3 regions of the Neptunicella sp. genome follow, and region 1 is predicted to be linked to each of the others. Evidence: predicted binding sites of a transcription regulator. Region 1 holds the regulator's gene; each other region holds the start of a gene.
What was found. The regulator sigma-54, encoded in region 1, starts transcription at its own class of promoters, with help from an activator protein. The targets are predictions, from matches to a motif close to GTTGGCACGNNNNTNGNNT.

Region 1 (3,700 bases):
CCGAATGACTCAAATACAATGACTAAACGAGAGCTTTTTTTACCCAATATCCTTTCACGGACCAATTCAGCTAGCTGATGCACGGACAGTTCGCCGGTATCCAGATACAAATCAGCACGTTCAATGATGGGAGCCAACAGTTTAGTTTCTGCCATGATGGCTTCACTAAGGGATTTATTATGTCGGGATAAGGGATGTAAACGACGAGTTTCGCTAAAGCGTTTAATTAATACATCGTCACTGGCATCCAGATAGACAATATTCATATCCCAGCTATCGGGCAGATAATTGAGAATTTCGACTAATTCATCGGGATCTTTGGGTAGGTTACGCACATCAATACTGACTGCGACCTGATCATATTCATCCACCACGGTGTGAGTCAGGGTGGGGAGTAAGTTAACCGGCAGATTATCAACACAGTAATAGCCGAGATCTTCCAATACCCTTAACGCAATAGATTTTCCCGAGCCTGAACGTCCGCTGATAATCATCAGCTTCATATTATCGCCTCATAAAGTTCATGATTGCTTTCGGCCTGACGTATTTGTTTGAGAATATCTTTATCGCTTAATTTACCGGCGATGGTAGCCAACGTTTGTAAATGTCCTTGAGCTTGATCCGCGGGTACCAGTAGAGCAAAGAATATATCCACCGGTTTGTTATCAATTGCATCAAAGCTAATTGGTGTTTGGCAAGTAACTAAAATTCCCAGTACTTTATCCAGTTCAGCCAGTCGCCCATGGGGCAGGGCAATGCCATTACCAATACCGGTACTGCCCATTTTCTCTCGGGATAACAGACTTTCGAGTATTTGATCCGAACTCAATTGCGGCAATGCTTGGTGAGCAATATTGCTGATGGTTTCCAAAATACGTTTTTTACTGGAATCTTCGGCTGCACAAACTGTGCAGCCGGGAGTGAGTATATTTTTAATTTCCATTAATTATTACTGCTTTTACTGAGTCATTTAATATGGATTAATGCCGACTGACTTTTTCCTTATGCTTAATCACCTGTCGATCAAGCTTGTCAATTAAATTGTCTATTGCTGCATACATATCATTACGCTCTGAGGTAGCAAAGACTTCAGCACCATGTAGATGTAACGTCGCTTCGGCTTTTTGATTGAGCTTTTCGACGTTAAGTATTACATGGACGTTATTGATATGATCGAAATGTCTTTCCAGTTTGGTAAATTTATTATCTACGTAATCACGTAGTGAGTCTGTAATTTCGACATGGTGGCCAGTCAGGTTGATTTGCATATCGCGACTTCCTTAAATTTGACGTTCAAGCTGCTCCGTTAAAGCAGACTTTTACGTTGGTTAGACGGTGGAATCATTAATGATTCGCGGTATTTTGCAATGGTTCGCCGAGCAACCATAATACCTTGATCGGCCAACAATTGCGCAATCTTACTATCACTCAGAGGTTTACTTTGTGTTTCTGCCGCAACCAGCTTTTTAATTAATGCCCGTATTGCAGTGGACGAACACTCACCGCCATTTTCAGTGGCGACATGGCTGGAGAAGAAATACTTCAGTTCATAAATCCCTCTGGGGGTATGCATATATTTCTGTGTGGTGACACGGGAAATGGTTGATTCATGCATATCCACCATTTCTGCGACATCATTTAACACCATTGGTTTCATCGCTTCAGGACCATATTCAAAAAATCCCTGTTGCTGCTGCACAATACAGTTGGACACTTTGAGCAGAGTTTCGTTGCGACTTTGCAGACTTTTAATAAACCACTTGGCTTCTTGCATGTGTGAGCGAATAAACTGACTGTCGCTGGTATTTTTGACACTGCGACTCATGGCCGCATATTGCTGATTGATATTGAGTTTGGGAAGACTATCGGGATTCAGTTCGACAACCCAGCGGCCATTCTTTTTCATCACCGATACGTCCGGTATCACATATTCTGGCTCAGTGGTAATTAAGGCATTGCCGGGACGTGGATTAAGGGTCTGAATTAATCGTATGGTTTCCCGCAGTTGTTCTTCATTTAGGCGCGCCTTGCGCATCAGAGTGCGATAATCCTTACTGGCCAGTAAATCCATGTATTGGGTAATTAGCAGTTTGGCTTCTTCTAGCCAGGGGGTGTCAGCGGCAAACTGGTTAAGCTGTACCATCAAACATTCGGCCGGTGTTCGTGATCCAACACCAACAGGATCGAACATTTGCACCCGTTTTAATACGCAATTCACTTCGTCAATGTCGACTTCTTCATTATCGAGACTATTCAGAATATCTTCAGTAGACACGGTGAGATAACCGGATTCATCAATAGAATCAATAATGGCAGTGGCAATCGCGATATCTGTTTCACTGAAGTGGGTCAGGCGCATTTGCCATAATAAATGTTCTTGAATGTTGTCGGTGGTTTCACCCTGATAAATTTGTTCATCATCACCACCGCTAATGGGAGCGGCTGGCGCCGAGGATGCACTGTAATATTCATCCCAGGTTGAATCGATAGGTAATTCGTCGGGTAATTCATTTTTCTCTAGAGCATCACCAGACTCAATACTGTCACTGGCTTCATAGTCATTATCTGAATCTTTGTTTTCGTTTTCGGGGAAGTCCTGATTATCTTCTGCTTCCAATAGTGGATTGGCATCCAAGGCTTCCTGAATTTCCTGCTGAAGATCGATGGTCGACAATTGCAACAGCCGGATGGCTTGCTGCAACTGCGGTGTCATGGTCAGTTGTTGGCTAAATTTTAATTGTAATGAGGGCTTCATTTACGTCTTGTCGTGTCCCGTTAATTCAAAAACCAGCTAAGGCTGTTACATTGCTAATGGTTGATGTTTTGTTTGCTAACTATAGCTTGAATTGCTCGCCCAGGTATACATCCCTTACTTGTTGATTACTTAGCACCTGTTCGGCATTGCCTTGGGCAATTAATTCTCCATGACTAACGATATAGGCGGTTTCGCACACATCAAGGGTCTCACGAACATTGTGATCGGTGATTAACACGCCAATCCCCCGGTCTTTGAGGTGATTGATAATTTTCTTTATATCGGTCACAGAAATAGGATCGACGCCCGCAAAGGGTTCGTCAAGCAAAATAAATTCCGGATCGGCAGATAATGCGCGGGCAATTTCTACCCGTCGCCGTTCGCCACCCGACAAACTCATACCAAGACTATTACGAATATGATTAATGTTGAACTCATCCAACAGGGCGTCTGCATGCTCTTCGCGCTCAGCCTTACTCAGATCTTTACGAGTTTCTAGAATCGCCATCAAGTTCTGCCATACCGTCAATTTACGAAAAATCGATGACTCTTGCGGTAAATATCCAATACCTTTGCGGGCACGAACATGCATAGGTTGCAAAGTCAGCTCCTGATCATCAATAAAAATTTGACCTTTATCGATAGGAACCAAGCCGACAATCATATAGAAGGTGGTCGTTTTACCTGCCCCATTTGGCCCTAATAATCCAACAATTTGGCCAGTAGAGACTTGTAAACTCACATCGGTTACCACCTGACGGGATTTGTAGGATTTGGCTAAATGGGTGGCTTTAAGGGTTGCCATCTTATTTTTCCTGTGTGCCGGGTTGATAGATAGTGATCGTGCGTCCATCGTCATCGTTACTGCCGTTGGCACTAAATTGTTCATTTTCCATATCGAACTCAATAAATTCGGCCTTAACCATACTGTTTTGTAAGTGCAGT
Region 2 (3,700 bases), on a different contig from region 1:
GGTAATGACTACCTTAATACCCATACTAAACAAATAAACAATCATCTTCAGCACGTTGTTTATGCGCTCAATCAACCGGCGGCCGCACGGGGATATCAAAGCGTATTCTGGAATATCTCGATATATGACCAACATTATTTTGATAGCATGTTCGGACAGTTTGTATTTCCTGATTTTGTTAAGCCTCAATGGCAATCTGTTTCAGCACTCCAAGCCCACTTTATGAATTGGTTTAACCAGGAGCGGGAAAAAACAATATTGACATTCCCCGTAGTGACCGTCGCCATGCTAACTGAAAATGGACATTGTAAGGATGAACAGTTTGCCGATGAAATTGCTACTCAATTGGCCCGGGGAAACTCGTTTTTTGTCTACCAATCAGATAATGCCGATTCTCTCGCTTCATGCTGTCGTTTGCGTAGCGAAATCAGTGATAATACCTTTTCTTATTCTTTGGGGGCTGGAGGTGTGGCTACCGGATCGATTAATGTGATTACCATCAACATGAATCGCCTGGTTCAAGATGGACGGGATTTGGCCCAAGAGATCGACAAAATTCACAAGTATCAGGTTGCTTATCGCAAGTTAATGGAAGAATACCAAGCTGCTGGTTTGCTGACTGTTTACGATGCCGGTTTTATTTCACTGGATAAACAATTTTTAACTATAGGTATTAATGGCATGGTTGAAGCAGCTGAATCACATGGGATCGCTGCAACCAATAATGTTGAATACATTAATTTTGTTCAGAAGCATCTAAAAGTTATTTATGATGCGAATAAAACAGCTAAAGCCAAATACGGCTATATGTTTAACACCGAATTTGTGCCGGCTGAGAATTTAGGGGTCAAAAATGCTAAATGGGATAAGGAAGACGGATATTTTGTACCACGTGATTGTTACAATTCCTACTTTTACGTTGTAGAGGATGAGCAGATCAATTCGCTGGACAAGTTTCAATTGCACGGTAGACAATTGCTTGATTACCTGGATGGTGGCTCTGCATTACATTTGAATTTGGAAGAGAAGCTTGAGCAATCGGGATATCTACATTTATTAAATATTGCCGCTCAAACCGGCTGTAATTATTTTTGTGTTAACGTCAAAATAACAATTTGCAATCAATGTGAATGTATTGATAAGCGCACTTTACATTGTTGTCCCAAGTGCGGCAGCAAGGATATCGATTATGGTACCCGGGTTATCGGGTATTTAAAACGTGTTTCGGCGTTCAGTATTGGACGACGAACTGAGCATGCTTTACGGCATTATCATCGACAATCCAATAATAATATGCCGTTGGAAAAAGTAAGCTAATACCATCGAAATAAGTCAGTATTGTTACAAATCAAGGATCAATCTATGACAATGACCCTTGATTTGTACATTCTAACTAAAAATGACGGGTTTAAAATGAGCCAGATAGAAAACCGCTGTTAATTGTAGTATTGCCAGTAAGCTGGCCAATATGCGGGTCGATGCCTGAAACTTTGTCTTTAACGCCACCACACCAGACAAAATGTAGCCAATGACCATTAAAATTTTGACACCTAACCATTGATGGGCAAAAGGCTGCCACGGACCGATAGCTAACAAAGTGAAAGCTAATATTAAGAGTAATGTGTCGTTAATGTGTGGGAGATAACGTAAAAAACTGCTACGCCACCCTGGTTTGCCCGCTAGATCCAACAGTAAACGTAACAAAAATAATCCAGCACTTATGCAGGCACATAGAATGTGAAAGTGCTTCACCGTAATATAAAACTCCACGCAGTCTCCTAAACATGCAAATTAAGCATCAGATTCTAAAGCAATTGTCAGACACTCCCCATATCACTAAAGAGGTATTTTAGACCTAGTCTAACGAATGGTCGGGTTAAATAAACCCAAATGGGTTTATTTAACCATGCCCTGGCTGGGTTAAAATCACTTTTTAGTTAGAAAAATAAAATAATATCAATATAAAACAATAAGTTGCACTTTGGCGCGATTATTGTAGTGGGTGTTGGTGAGCCTAATTTTTGGCTGGATACAACTATTGGAGTGAATTATGACACGTTGCTGTAACGTCAAATTATTGGGGAGGTTATATGGCTGGCTATCGTAAATTATGGTGGTTGCTCATCGCGATTTTAGGTATTACGTTTAGCGTTTTGGGCTATTTTGGTACTGAAGTGTATCGTTCAGCCCCTCCTATTCCTGCTAAAGTGGTTAATGAGCAGGGTGAGGTCTTAATGACCAACGACTCGATTTTAGATGGTCAAACTGCCTGGCAGTCTGTCGGGGGAATGCAATTGGGTTCCATATGGGGGCATGGTGCCTATCAGGCACCTGATTGGACGGCAGACTGGTTACATCGAGAACTGTTGGCGTGGCTTGAATTGGCGGCACAGGATAAATTTTCCAAATCGTATAATTCATTAGCAGAAATTAATCAGCATTCACTACAGTTCGAATTAAAAAAAGCCTATCGCCATAATAGTTATGATGAACAGAGTGGAATCCTGCGGCTTGAACCACGGCGTATCCAGGCAATAACATTAACCGCTGAGTATTATATCAAGCTTTTTGGCGACGATGCGTCACTGGCGAAAACGCGTGCAAACTACGCGATGAAAAATAATACATTACCCTCACTTGAGCGACGCAAGGTGTTGACTCAGTTTTTCTTCTGGACTGCCTGGGCAGCGTCTACCGAGCGCACACCCAATCATGCGACCTATACAAACAATTGGCCGCACGAGCCTTTAATTGACAACAAGCCTACAGTGGAAAACCTAGTATGGTCGTTGGCTAGTATTATTTTGCTGATTGCCGGTGTGGGCGCACTGGTTTGGGGGTGGTCTTTCTTGCGTAATCACGATGAGGAAGAGCCAGAGGCACCTAAACTCGATCCTATTGCAAAACTTAGTTTAACCCCGTCACAAAAAGCATTAGGTAAATATATTCTGGTGGTGGTGGCCTTGTTTACTTTACAAGTATTTCTGGGTGGTTTCACCGCGCATTACACTGTTGAAGGTGATGGTTTCTATGGTTTGAATACGACGGAATGGCTTCCCTACAGTTTGGTTCGTACCTGGCATATACAAGCAGCCATGTTCTGGATTGCCACAGGTTTTTTAGCTGCAGGATTATTTTTAGCGCCCATTATTAACGGTGGAAAAGATCCCAAATTTCAGAAATTAGGTGTCGATATTCTTTTCTGGGCATTAGTCGTGCTCGTTGCCGGATCTTTTGCCGGAAACTACTTTGCGATTATGCAAAAAATATCACCGGAATTGAGTTTCTGGTTTGGACATCAGGGCTATGAATATATAGACATTGGGCGCTTTTGGCAGATTATTAAATATGTAGGTGTACTTTTCTGGTTAGTACTAATGCTACGTGCGGTTATTCCTGCCCTAAAGTCTCCCGGCGACAAAAATTTACTCGCGTTGTTTGCCGCTTCGGTTATCTGTGTAGGGTTGTTTTACGGCTCTGGCTTGTTTTATGGTGAGCGGACACATTTATCAGTGATGGAATACTGGCGCTGGTGGGTAGTCCATTTATGGGTAGAAGGGTTTTTTGAAGTCTTTGCTACTGTTTCACTGGCCTTTATTTTCCATAGTATGGGATTGGTTTCACGTACAATGGCAACCAGTGCAAGTCTTGCATCGGCATCGTTGTTCATGCTTGGTGGTGTGCCTGGAACTTTTCATCA
Region 3 (3,700 bases), on a different contig from region 1:
CGGTTTACGTGTGCCGGAAGATGTATCGGTAATCGGTTTTGATGATCTCAGTATCGCCCGCGCTTGCCGCCCGCGCTTGACCACTGTGCATTATCCGATTGAAGAAATGGCTAGCTATGCCACAAAACTGGCGATTGATCTTAGTGATCCCAATGCTAAACCGACCAGTAATACTCATTTATTTATCCCTGAATTGGTGGAGCGTAATTCGGTGAAATGCTTGATATAAAATGGCTTTCCCGCGAGGTTGTTGTCTTATGTTGCCACTGAATATTCTATAAAGGTTAAAAAGCGCATAAGAAAGTCGCTCAAAGCGGGTGCATCAAATCGCGTTTCTGTCTAGAATAGCGGCCAAATTTACTACTCCATTTTAGTTTTAACGAGGACGCCCGATGCTATCCAGAGACATGAATATTGCTGATTTTGACCCGGAATTATGGCAAGCCATTGAACAAGAAACCCAACGTCAGGAAGAGCATATCGAACTGATTGCCTCTGAAAACTATTGCAGTCCGCGCGTATTGGAAGCGCAAGGCACACAGTTAACCAACAAATATGCTGAAGGTTATCCGGGCAAACGCTATTACGGTGGTTGTGAGTATGTTGATGTCGCTGAAGCATTAGCCATTGAACGCGCTAAGGAATTGTTCGGTGCGGATTATGCGAACGTACAACCCCATTCTGGTTCACAGGCCAATAACGCGGTATTTCTGGCGTTGTTACAGCCCAACGATACGGTATTGGGTATGAGTCTGGCACACGGTGGCCACTTAACTCATGGTTCGCATGTGAATTTCTCGGGTAAAACCTATAATGCGGTACAGTATGGTTTGCACCCTGAAACAGGTGTGATTGATTACGATCAAGTCGAAGCGTTAGCCTTAGAGCACAAACCGAAAATGATCATCGGTGGCTTTTCGGCTTATTCCGGTATTGTGGATTGGGCTCGTTTCCGTGAAATTGCCGATAAAGTCGGTGCGTATTTATTTGTCGACATGGCTCACGTTGCCGGTCTGATTGCGGCTGGGGTTTATCCAAACCCGGTTCCTCATGCTCATGTGGTTACTACCACTACACATAAAACCTTAGCGGGACCACGCGGTGGTTTGATTGTATCAGCCTGTGGTGATGAAGATATTTATAAAAAGCTTAACAGCGCCGTGTTCCCGGGAAGCCAGGGCGGTCCGTTGTGTCATGTGATCGCGGCTAAAGCGGTTGCCTTCAAAGAAGCTTTGCAGCCAGAATTTAAAGCTTACCAACAGCAAGTTGTTGCCAATGCTAAAGCTATGGTGTCTGTGTTACAGGAGCGTGGCTATGATGTGGTCTCTGGTGGAACCGACAATCATTTATTCTTGCTCGATTTGATTAGCAAGGATATTACCGGTAAAGATGCTGACGCAGCGCTGGGTAATGCCAATATCACCGTCAACAAGAACTCGGTACCTAATGATCCGCGTTCTCCGTTTGTCACTAGTGGATTGCGTATTGGTTCTCCGGCTATTACTCGTCGTGGCTTTAAAGAAGAACAAGCCAAGCAGGTTGCCAGCTGGATTGCTGATGTACTGGACAATATGGGGGATGACTCAGTTATCGACCGGGTTAAATCTGAAGTATTGGCGTTGTGCAAAACCTTTCCGGTTTATGCCTAAGCATTAATCATTGTTAACAAATCAAAACGCGCCAACGGGCGCGTTTTTTTATCTCGATGAAAGAATGTGTGCTAAAACTTATCTTTAATTAAATGGGGCATTAAATTGGCGTAAAATTTGCTTTGTGCTGTTATTGATTAAAAAATCGTTTGCGGATCACGTTATGGCATACTCCATTAAATTAGTCACCCTTTGGCTGGCATCGACAATACTGATGAGCTGTTCCGTGCTCGACTTCACTTCCTATAATTCATCGACTGTATCACCAGAACCTTTGTGCGCTAATGATCAAGGCGAATTTTATCCTTGTCAGGACATGCCAACTCATATGTCCGCTCAAACGATTGACGCCCAACCGCCGGCTAGTTTGTTTAATACCGATGTGCATTTTCAATTATTGACGGAATACACTGAGCAAATGGCATCGGATATTCAAAATGATATGCAAGGACGGGATATTGACGGCCCTATTGTTGTGACTGCGTTTGTAGATATGGATGCGCCGCAACACAGCAGTAATCGCTTAGGGGATCAGTTAGCCGAAGCTTTTATTAATGATTTGCAGCAAATAGGTTTACCGGTCAGTGATTATAATTTGACTGGCATGCTTAACATGGATAAGCACAGTGGTTATTTGCATCCGCGAGATATTACCAGTATCAGTGATGATATGGATATTAATTACATCTTATCGGGAACCATGCTGCGCAACGAACGCGGTGTGGTGGTGAATGTGCGTTTAATCAATTATACCACTAAGCAAGTTGTAGCCTCGAATAGCAAATTACTGCCTAATTTCTTGATCGATAAATTGATGTAAAGGTTGATTGGTTGGTATCGCGGTAAGGTGATCAACGCAATTTAATAAACTGATTGGCGCACTAATTGCAAAGCACATTGCAATAGTGACTGCCATTAGCTAGTAACAATAACCGTTATATGTAGCTCATAATGTTGGTATGGATTAATAATGAAAAAGTGTCTGTTTTTATCTTTGTGGGGATGTTTATTGGCCGGATGTGCAAACCTGCCAATGTTTGCTGATGCTGAACAAACTCCGAAGACAACAAGCAATAATAGCTCAACGGTGCAACCGCAAAGTAATTCTATTCATTATTACGTCCGACAATTAACGGAACAATTGTTTGATACCGCAAATAACATCGATATTCAAAAGCGTGTTGCAGTGGGAACAATATTACCGGTCGCGTTAAACAGTGGCAAAAACTTGCCAGATGCAGGTAGTTTTGGTTTACAGGTGCAGGAAAGTTTGACTACGTTGTCTGCTCAAGCAGGATTAACCGTAGTTGAGTTTAAGACCATGCCGAACATTAATATCAAGCAAAACTATGATCAGATGTTGTCTAGACAACTTGAGCAACTAGATACGAAAATTAATGCTGATTATTTTTTAACAGGTACCTATAGCCAGCAACAGAATAGTCTGGTGTTAAATATTCGATTAATAGATATTAAGAGTAAAAGTATTATCGCTGCCGCTACAGACTATATGCCGACTAATACCATGTGGAGTCAATCCAAGGTGATCAGTCGTGACAACTCACTTTATCGCAGCGAATATTAGGAGCAGTACCATGAAGATTCAAATTATTGCTTTTCTCTTAATTGGCACCTTAAGTGGCTGTGCGGCTTTTCAGGGAGACGCTAAGTTAGCCAGTACGGCGAAACATAATCGCAGTGGCGTAATGGTTGATAAAAAAGGTGATAACCAAGTAGAACCGTCAGTTGAATCCGCTGCTGAACCTATTGATAGACCTTATCAGGCGAGTCTAGATTTTACGCAGCGTTACCAACAGAAGTTACGGGCCAATATGCCCAAAGATCCTCAAGCCAATTCAAATACCGTACTGTCATCCAAGAATATAAATGATTACGTGCGCGGCATGATGCAGGACTTAGTGGCTAATTTACAATATGTAAATCAGTCAACACCCATGGCGGTTACTAGCTTCGTTAATTTACAAAGCGACTTTGCCACCAGCAATGTAGTAGGTAATCAATTGGCCGAAAGTTTTGTACACGAAGTACAT

Region 2: a site for sigma-54 is predicted at 1,981-1,999, ahead of ACTD55_RS05475 (nitric-oxide reductase large subunit). Genes of this name have one in related genera too.
Region 3: a site for sigma-54 is predicted at 1,754-1,772, ahead of ACTD55_RS06285 (FlgO family outer membrane protein). Genes of this name have one in related genera too.

What each region holds. Positions count from the first base shown of each region.
Region 1 covers NZ_JBLWWF010000001.1:8,586-12,285, forward strand. The annotation lists gene rapZ (RNase adapter RapZ) at 1-503, opposite strand, end outside; gene ptsN (PTS IIA-like nitrogen regulatory protein PtsN) at 500-943, opposite strand; gene hpf (ribosome hibernation promoting factor) at 981-1,268, opposite strand; gene ACTD55_RS00065 (RNA polymerase factor sigma-54) at 1,307-2,755, opposite strand; gene lptB (LPS export ABC transporter ATP-binding protein) at 2,835-3,560, opposite strand; gene lptA (lipopolysaccharide transport periplasmic protein LptA) at 3,562-3,700, opposite strand, start outside.
Region 2 covers NZ_JBLWWF010000005.1:98,161-101,860, reverse strand. The annotation lists gene nrdD (anaerobic ribonucleoside-triphosphate reductase) at 1-1,317, shown strand, start outside; gene ACTD55_RS05480 (SirB2 family protein) at 1,390-1,770, opposite strand; gene ACTD55_RS05475 (nitric-oxide reductase large subunit) at 2,091-3,700, shown strand, end outside.
Region 3 covers NZ_JBLWWF010000006.1:44,687-48,386, reverse strand. The annotation lists gene ACTD55_RS06295 (LacI family DNA-binding transcriptional regulator) at 1-229, shown strand, start outside; gene glyA (serine hydroxymethyltransferase) at 393-1,649, shown strand; gene ACTD55_RS06285 (FlgO family outer membrane protein) at 1,813-2,469, shown strand; gene ACTD55_RS06280 (FlgO family outer membrane protein) at 2,620-3,234, shown strand; gene ACTD55_RS06275 (FlgO family outer membrane protein) at 3,245-3,700, shown strand, end outside.